Regions from separate parts of the Comamonas koreensis genome, predicted to be linked through region 2. Evidence: riboswitches for the same ligand, from Rfam matches in the RefSeq annotation. Region 2 holds a riboswitch; the other holds the start of a gene.
The links. Region 2 has a riboswitch for S-adenosylhomocysteine ahead of metH (methionine synthase). Riboswitches for the same ligand answer to the same signal wherever they lie in the genome.
Positions count from the first base shown of each region.

Region 1 (4,419 bases), 960 kb from region 2:
ACCTCCAGGCCCAGCTCGGCGAGGCAGGCGCGGATGCGCTGTTCCACCTCGGCGTACAAGGCCTTGTCGCGCACAATGCCGCCCTTGCCTATCTGGCCGGGCTGCAGCTCGAACTGGGGCTTGACCAGCATCAGCAGCTGGCCGCCGGGCTTGAGCACGCTCACCACCGCTGGCAGCACGAGGGTCAGCGAGATAAAGGACAGATCGCCGGTGACAAAGTCAAACTCGGGGCGGATATCGACGTTCTCGGTGCCGGCGCGGCGGCGGCGCTCGACCGGAGCCGTGCCTTCTGCCTTGGCGCGCTGCTTGGCATTGCGCTCTGCCTTGAAGTCCTCGATCTCCTGCTCTTTGGCGTCCTGGCTGTCGTCGTATTCCTCATCGATCTGGCCGCCATTGCGCATCCAGGCATAAGGGGCCACCGGCTGGGTGTCGTTGTCCTCTTCTTCCAAGACGATCTCGGTCAAAGCCAGATCGCAGGCCGCCTGCAAGGACTCGGGCGTCAGCGCGCGGGCATTGAAGCCCTCGACACAGACCACGCGCGCATCGGCGCGCAGGCGCTCGTGCAGCTGGCCCGTGCCGACATCGACACCGATCACCTGCTGGGCACCGGCCTGCAGCAGGCAGTCGGTAAAGCCACCGGTGCTCTGGCCCACGTCCAGGCAGCGCAGGTCCCGGACCACCAGGCCGGTCGCCACCAGCGCGCCTTCGAGCTTCAAGCCGCCGCGCGAGATGTACTTGGCTTCCGAGTCATCGAGCAGCTCCACCTGGGCGCCTGCTGGAATCTCGTCCCCGTTCTTGGCCACCTTGATCCAGGGGGCCAGCGAGGTGGTGCGCCATTGCACACCCGCAGCAATCAGGCGCTGCGCCTGCGAGCGGGTCGACGCCAGGCCCGTTTCCACCAAAAACACATCTGCGCGCATGCGCGTTCCTTCAATCAAAACGACCGGCTGGCCCGCCCAAGCGGAGCAGCCCGTCTTCACAACAAATGCCCAACAGGGCTGCAGCGCCTAGCGGCACACAACGGTGTCACCAGGCGCTGGGATTACCGCTCAATTTAATAACGGTAGGTTTCAGGCTTGTAAGGGCCTTCCTTCTTCACGCCGATGTAGTCCGCTTGCGCCTGGGTCAGCTCGGTCAGCTGGGCGCCGACCTTCTTCAGGTGCAGGCGTGCGACCTTCTCGTCCAGCACTTTGGGCAGCACATAGACCTTGCCCACTTCGTAGGCGTCGGGGCGGGTGAACAGCTCGATCTGCGCCAGCGTCTGGTTGGCAAAGGAGTTGGACATCACAAAGCTGGGGTGGCCGGTGGCGCAACCCAGGTTCACCAGGCGGCCCTTGGCCAGCAGGATGATCTTCTTGCCATCGGGGAAGGTGATGTGGTCGACTTGCGGCTTGATCTCTTCCCACTCGTACTTTTCGATCGATGCGACATCGATTTCGTTGTCGAAGTGGCCGATGTTGCAGACGATGGCCTCGTCCTTCATCGCGACCATGTGCTCGTGGCGGATGATGTCCTTGTTGCCAGTGGTAGTCACGAAGATATCGCACTTGTCAGCGGCGTACTCCATGGTCACGACCTTGTAGCCTTCCATCGCCGCTTGCAGGGCATTGATCGGGTCGATCTCGGTCACCCAGACTTGCGCGCGCAGCGCAGTCAGCGCCTGGGCGCAGCCCTTGCCCACGTCACCGTAGCCAGCGACCACGGCCACTTTGCCGGCGATCATCACATCGGTGGCGCGCTTGATGCCGTCCACCAGCGATTCGCGGCAGCCGTAGAGGTTGTCGAACTTGGACTTGGTCACCGAGTCGTTGACGTTGATCGCGCGGAACAGCAGCGAGCCGTTGGCCGACATTTCGTTCAGGCGGTGCACGCCAGTAGTGGTCTCTTCGGTCACGCCCAGGATCTGGGCCGACTTGCGGCTGTACCAGGTCGGATCGACGGCCAGCTTGGCCTTGATCGCGGCAAACACGATCTTCTCTTCTTCGCTGCCGGGGTTGGCCAGCACGGAGATGTCCTTCTCGGCCTTCTTGCCCAGGTGCATCAGCATGGTGGCATCGCCGCCGTCGTCCAGGATCATGTTCGGGCCTTCGCCTTCGGTGCCCTTGGCGCCGAATTCAAAGATCGCGTGGGTGTAGTCCCAGTAGTCCTTGAGCGACTCGCCCTTGATCGCGTACACGGGCACGCCGGTCTCGGCGATGGCCGCTGCTGCGTGGTCCTGGGTCGAGAAGATGTTGCACGAGGCCCAGCGCACTTGGGCGCCCAGCGCCGTCAGCGTCTCGATCAGCACGGCGGTCTGGATGGTCATGTGCAGCGAGCCGGTGATGCGCGCGCCCTTCAAGGGCTGGGCAGCGGCGAACTCTTCACGCACGGCCATCAGGCCAGGCATTTCGGTTTCGGCGATCTTGATTTCCTTGCGGCCCCAAGCGGCCAGGGAAATATCGGTAATCGCGGAGTCAGCGGGATTGAAGCGAACAGCAGCGTTCATGGTTTTCTCCAAAAATTGAATGAAAAACCACGTTCCGCGGAAGAAGGGAAGAACCATCTCACCGCACAGAAAGCGTGGGTGAGCGTCGTTGCGAGATGAAATCCGAGCCTCACGCCCCATGGAGGTCTGGCGCCTGGCCAGACTGGGAAACGCTGCAACGCTCCTCGGATGGAACGCGATTATAAGGGCATCAGCCCTGTAACCCCACCAGACGGTAGCCCACTTGCAGCTCGGTAAGCAGGTGCCGGGGCTGGGCCGGCTCGGCCTCGATCTTCTGGCGCAGGTTGGCCATGTGCACGCGCAGGTAGTGCGGCCGGTCCAGGTACTCCGGCCCCCAGACCTGCAGCAACAGCTGGCGGTGCGTCAGCACCCGGCCCTGGCCGGCGATCAGCGCCGCCAGCAGCCGGAACTCGATCGGCGTCAGGTGTACGGCAGCGCCCGCCTGGCGCACCTCGTGCGTTGCCAGGTCCACCTCCACATCGCCAAAGTGCACCGTGCTGCCGGGCTGCTCGCCGCCACTGCGCTGGCTGCGGCGCAGCATCACGCGCAGGCGCGCCAGCAGCTCGGGCACGCCAAAGGGCTTGCTCAGGTAGTCATCCGCGCCCGCATCGAGCGCCGCCACTTTCTCGTCCTCCTGGTCGCGGGCCGAGAGCACCAGCACCGGCAGGCCGCTCCAGCCGCGCAGCTCGGTGATCAGCGTCTTGCCATCGGCATCGGGCAGGCCCAGGTCCAGCACCAGCGCATCGGGCTGGCGGCTGGCCGCCTCAATCAGGCCACGCCTTGCGCTGTCGGCCTCAAAGACCTGCCAGCCTTCGTCCTCCATGGCCAGACGCACAAAGCGGCGGATATGCGGATCATCGTCCACCAAGAGGATGCGGGGGGCAGCAAGCGTCATGCGCCCGATTGTGACAAAAAACCGGGGTGGTTTGTGCCTGCTGGCCGGCAGCAAGCGGGCACTTCGCTACACTTCAGCACCCCGGCATTGCGACTGCGCTGCCGCCTGCTCCATGTTTGCCATCCCACCCTCCCCCCTTCCACAGACCCAAGGCTGGTGCCCTGGCGCCTGGCAGCCCATGGCCTCTGGCGATGGGCTGGTGGTGCGGGTGCGCCCACCGCTGGGCAGGCTGTCGGCCGGGCAGGCGCTGCGCTTGGCCGAGCTGGCCAGCGAGCATGGCGCCGGCCTGCTGGAGCTGACCAGCCGCGCCAATATCCAGCTGCGCGGCGTCGCCCCTGCGGGGCATGGCGCGCTGCTGGCGGCGCTGGCCGCGCAGGGCCTGCTCGATGGCGATGCCCGCCAGGAGCAGCTGCGCAACCTGGTCATCGACCCGCTGTGCCAGCCCGGTGACGGCGTACTCGCACTGGCCGAGGCCTTGCAGCAGGCGCTGCTGGCCGATACCGCGCTGGAAGGCCTGCCTGCCAAATTTGGCGTCTCGCTGGCCAGCGGCCGCCATGGCGGCCTGGCCGAGGTCGCGGCGGATGTGCAATTGGTTCGCGATGGCGCCCAAGGCTGGCTGCTGCAGGTGCCCGGCTACCCCATCGCCTGGCGGGCAGACAACGCCATCCTCAGCGTGCAAGCGGCCCTGGCACTGGCCCGCTGGTGTGTGGCGCAGGCGCGCGCGCGGCGTGCAGCCGGCGAACACCCCGGCCGCCTGCCCCAGCTGCTGCGCCAGGCCCAAGCCCATACAGGCGCGCTGCCACCGCTGGCGCTGCCCGCTGGCCTGCATGAAGCGCCCCCATACCTGCCCGCACCGAGCCAGCCAAAACCGGGCTGGCAGTGCGGTCTTGGCCTGTTGGTGGCCGCGCCGCTGGGCCGGGTTGCTGCCAGTGCGCTGGCGCGCCTGGCGCGCAGCGGCATCACGGGCCTGCGGCTCACACCCTGGCGCATGCTGCTGGTCGAAGGCCTTGCGCCCCAGGGCATGCCAGGGGCGGGCTTG
Region 1 is NZ_CP043575.1:1,388,510-1,392,928, reverse strand. Features, by position in the region: gene F0Q04_RS06255 (TlyA family RNA methyltransferase) at 1-920, opposite strand, end outside; gene ahcY (adenosylhomocysteinase) at 1,055-2,485, opposite strand; S-adenosyl-L-homocysteine riboswitch at 2,559-2,657, opposite strand; gene F0Q04_RS06245 (response regulator) at 2,676-3,380, opposite strand; gene cobG (precorrin-3B synthase) at 3,493-4,419, shown strand, end outside.
Region 1: it holds a riboswitch for S-adenosylhomocysteine, as region 2 does, so the genes downstream of both, ahcY (adenosylhomocysteinase) here and metH (methionine synthase) in region 2, are expected to answer to the same signal.

Region 2 (4,419 bases):
TAGTCGCCGATGCCCGATTCCTTGGGGGCCACAAAGTCGGCCAGGCAGCGGCTGGGGCGCATCACGTTGTCCACCGCCTGCTTCTCGGTTTGCTGGCGCATGCCGTACCAGGTCAGCAGCTCGGTGCTGCGCGACTCGTCGGTGTAGAACACGATGTCGTCGCCCACGCGGTTGGCGGGGAACAGGCCCATCACGCCATTGGCCTGCAGCCAGCGGCCTTCGATGATCTTCTTGAGCATGGCCTGGGCATCAGCCAGCACCTTGCGCGCCTCCACACCGACCACCTCATCGTCGAGGATGGCGGGGTACGGGCCGGCCAGGTCCCAGGTCTGGAAGAATGGACCCCAGTCGATGTACTGGGCGATCTCGGCCAGGTCAAAGTTCTTGAACACGCGGCGGCCCAGCACGCGGGGCGTGACGGGCGGGTGCGCGGCAAAATCCACCGGGGTGGCATTGGCGCGGGCCTGGGCCAGGGTCCACAGCGGCGTTTTCTTCTTGTTGGCGTGCTGGGTGCGCACCTTGTCGTAGTCGGCCTCCACCTCTTGCAGGTAGCGGTCCTTGTTCTCACCCAGCAGGCTCTGGGCCACGCTCACGCTGCGCGAAGCATCAGGCACGTAAAGCACCGGGCCTTCGTACTTGGGCGCAATCTTCACCGCCGTGTGCACGCGCGAGCAGGTGGCGCCGCCAATCAGCAGCGGAATTTTCTTGATGCGGAAATAGTCGTCCTTGTGCATCTCGCCGGCCACATACTGCATCTCTTCGAGGCTGGGCGTGATCAGGCCCGACAGGCCAATGATGTCCGCGCCCTCGGCCTTGGCACGGGCCAGGATCTCGTGGCAGGGCACCATCACGCCCATATTGATGACCTCGAAGTTATTGCACTGCAGCACCACGGTGACGATGTTCTTGCCGATGTCATGCACATCGCCCTTGACGGTGGCGATGACGATCTTGCCCTTGCTCGACACGTCCATGCCCGCCGCTTCCTGCTGGCGCTTTTCCTCTTCGATATAGGGCACCAGGTGGGCCACGGCCTGCTTCATCACGCGGGCCGACTTGACCACCTGGGGCAGGAACATCTTGCCGGCGCCAAACAGGTCGCCGACGATGTTCATGCCGTCCATCAGCGGCCCTTCGATCACATGCAGCGGGCGCCCGCCGCCTTGCACGACGATGGCCTGGTAGGCCTCTTCGGTGTCTTCGGTGATGAAGTCGGTGATGCCATGCACCAGCGCATGCGACAGGCGCTCATTCACCGTCTTGGGGCTGTCGGGCGTGCCGCGCCATTCGAGCTTCTTGCTGTCGTCCTTGGCACCGCTCTTGGCGCTGTCGGCCACTTCGACCAGGCGCTCGCCGGCGTCGGGGCGGCGGTTGAGCACCACGTCTTCGACGCGCTCGCGCAGCACCGGCTCGAGGTCGTCATAGACGCCGACCATGCCGGCGTTGACGATGCCCATGTCCATGCCCGCCTGGATTGCGTGGTACAGGAACACCGTGTGGATCGCCTCGCGCACCGGGTCGTTGCCGCGGAACGAGAACGACACGTTCGATACGCCGCCGCTCACCTTGGCGCCGGGCAGGTTCTGCTTGATCCAGCGCGTCGCCTCGATGAAGTCCACGCCGTAGTTGTTGTGCTCTTCGATGCCGGTGGCCACGGCAAAGATGTTGGGGTCGAAGATGATGTCCTCGGGCGGGAAACCGACCTCGTCAACCAGGATGCGGTAGGCGCGCTCGCAGATCTCGATCTTGCGCTCGTAGGTATCGGCCTGGCCTTTTTCGTCAAAGGCCATGACCACGGCGGCGGCGCCATAGCGCTTGACCAGGCGCGCATGCGCTTTGAACTCGTCCACGCCCTCTTTCATCGAGATGGAGTTGACGATGCCCTTGCCCTGGATGCAGCGCAGCCCCGCCTCGATCACCTCCCATTTGGAGCTGTCGACCATGATGGGCACGCGGGCGATATCGGGCTCGGAGGCGATCAGGTTCAGAAAACGCACCATCGCGGCCTTGCTGTCGAGCATGGCCTCGTCCATGTTCACATCGATCACCTGGGCGCCGTTTTCCACCTGCTGGCGCGCAACGGCCAGCGCCTCTTCGTACTGCTCGTTCAGGATCAGGCGCGCAAAGGCCTTGGAGCCCGTCACGTTGGTGCGTTCACCGACGTTGACAAACAGGCTGTCCTCGCCAACAAACACGGGCTCCAGGCCCGACAGGCGCATGGGAGGAACGGAAACGGGGGCAGCAGACGCGGACATGGGGCTCACCTGTGAAAACCAGAAAACAGAGACAGAACAGGTGAGCGCCGTTGATGCGGGCCATGCGCGGCATGCCCGTCGACCTGCCCCAAGCCTGACAGGCCTGCGATGGGGGTACCACCGGCCTGCTGCAGCGCTCCTTGGAACAAGGCCCTGCATTTTAAGCCAGGCCGGGCGCCAAAGCACAGGCAGAGGGGCTTGTCCATAGCCACAAACACCATTCACCATTGTTGGTTATAGCCCTATTCAATCAGACGATGCTTCAGCATTCACCCATATTGCAGCGCTTTGCCGGCAAACAACGCCAACCCATAGGCAACACCGGCTTTCTGTTTTCAAACAGGTCCAGACCTGCACTTTGAGGAGAATTCCCTTGCATCTGAGTTTCAGTGCTTACTACACCCTGATCTTTGCCGTCCTCGTGCTCTTGCTGGGCAAGTGGCTGACGCGGCACATCCGCTTCCTGCGCGACTTCAACATCCCCGAGCCCGTTTCCGGCGGCCTGGTGGTGGCCGCCCTTATCTTTGCGCTGCACCAGGCCACCGGCCTGACCCTGGCCTTTGCCACCGGCATGCAGACCAGCTTCATGCTGGTGTTCTTCTCGTCGATCGGGCTGAGCGCCAACTTTGCCAAGCTGCGCGAAGGCGGCATGGGCCTGGTGGTGTTTCTGGGCGTCATCGTCGCCTTTATCTTTGTGCAAAACGGTGTCGGCGTGGGCCTGGCCACCTTGCTGGGGCTGGATCCGCTCATTGGCCTGGTCGCGGGCTCGATCACCTTGCTGGGCGGCCACGGCACCGCTGGCGCCTGGGGCTCGGTGCTGGAGAACCAATACGGCCTGAGCGGCGCCACCGCGCTGGGCATTGCCTGCGCCACCTTTGGCCTGGTCATCGGCGGCCTGCTGGGCGGCCCTCTGGCCAAGCGCCTGATCACGCGCCACCAGCTGGCCCAGCCACGCACGCTGGCTGAAAAGGAAGTGAGTGAGCACACCCCAGGCAACGACAGCAGCCAGGTCGCCAATTTCGAGACGCCCAATACCGCCCCGCGCCTGATCACCGCCGAGGCCGCCATCGAGACCCTGGCGCTGTTTGCCGGCTGCCTGGCCTTTGCCGAGTTCATGACCAGCGCCACCCAGGGCACGATGCTGCAGCTGCCCACCTTTGTCTGGGCGCTGGGCGGCGGCGTGGTGATCCGCAATGTGCTCGACTACGGCTTTGGCTTCAAGGTGTTTGACCGTGCCATCGACGTGTTCGGCAACGCCGGCCTGTCGATCTACCTGGCCATTGCGCTGCTGTCGCTCAAGCTCTGGGAGCTGGCCGATCTGGCCGGGCCGCTGATGCTCATCCTGGCGGTGCAGACCGTGGCGCTGGCGCTGTTTGCCGTCTTCATCACCTTCCGCACGATGGGCCGCAACTACGACGCCGCCGTGCTGGCCGCCGGCCACTGCGGCTTTGGCATGGGCGCCACGCCGACGGCTGTGGCCAATATGCAGGCCATCACCAGCCAGTACGGGCCCTCGCACAAGGCCTTCCTGATCGTGCCGCTGGTAGGTGCGTTCTTTATCGACATCATCAATGCCTTTGTGCTGCAGCTGATGATTGCCTGGTTGCGCTAAAGCACAGCCATTAACAGCAACGGGGCGCCAGTGGTAACACGGCGCCCCGTTGTGCTTTCCGACCCTACTGTGCCGATTGCGGCAGGCCAAACAGGCGGTCAAACGACCAGTTGAAGACAAAGGTGTAGACCAGGAAGAACAGCAGCAGGCCGATGTCCATCACCAGCGCATCCCAGAGGCTGACCTCGAACCACCAGGCAAACAGCGGCACGAGCATGAAGACGAGACCGCCTTCCATGCCCAGCGCATGCGCAATGCGGCGGCCCAGCCCGCGCCCACGGGTGGGTTGGGTAGCTTCCCAGCGCTCGAACAGGTGGTTCCAGACCACGTTCCACAGAATGGCGATGGCCGACGAGGCGGCGGCTACGACACCGGAGTGCGCAGCGCCCTGGCCCGACAGAGCCGACAGGCCTGCCGTGGCGGCCACGATGGCGATGGCCTCGTACAGGGCCACATAGACCACGCGCCGCATCGGCCCCTGCAGCGACCAAGGGCTGTTGTGTATTTTTTGAACTGACATGGGGCGCTATCTTATGTGTCATGAACTGATAA
Region 2 is NZ_CP043575.1:426,496-430,914, forward strand. Features, by position in the region: gene metH (methionine synthase) at 1-2,255, opposite strand, end outside; S-adenosyl-L-homocysteine riboswitch at 2,291-2,403, opposite strand; gene gltS (sodium/glutamate symporter) at 2,629-3,867, shown strand; gene F0Q04_RS02070 (PACE efflux transporter) at 3,932-4,387, opposite strand.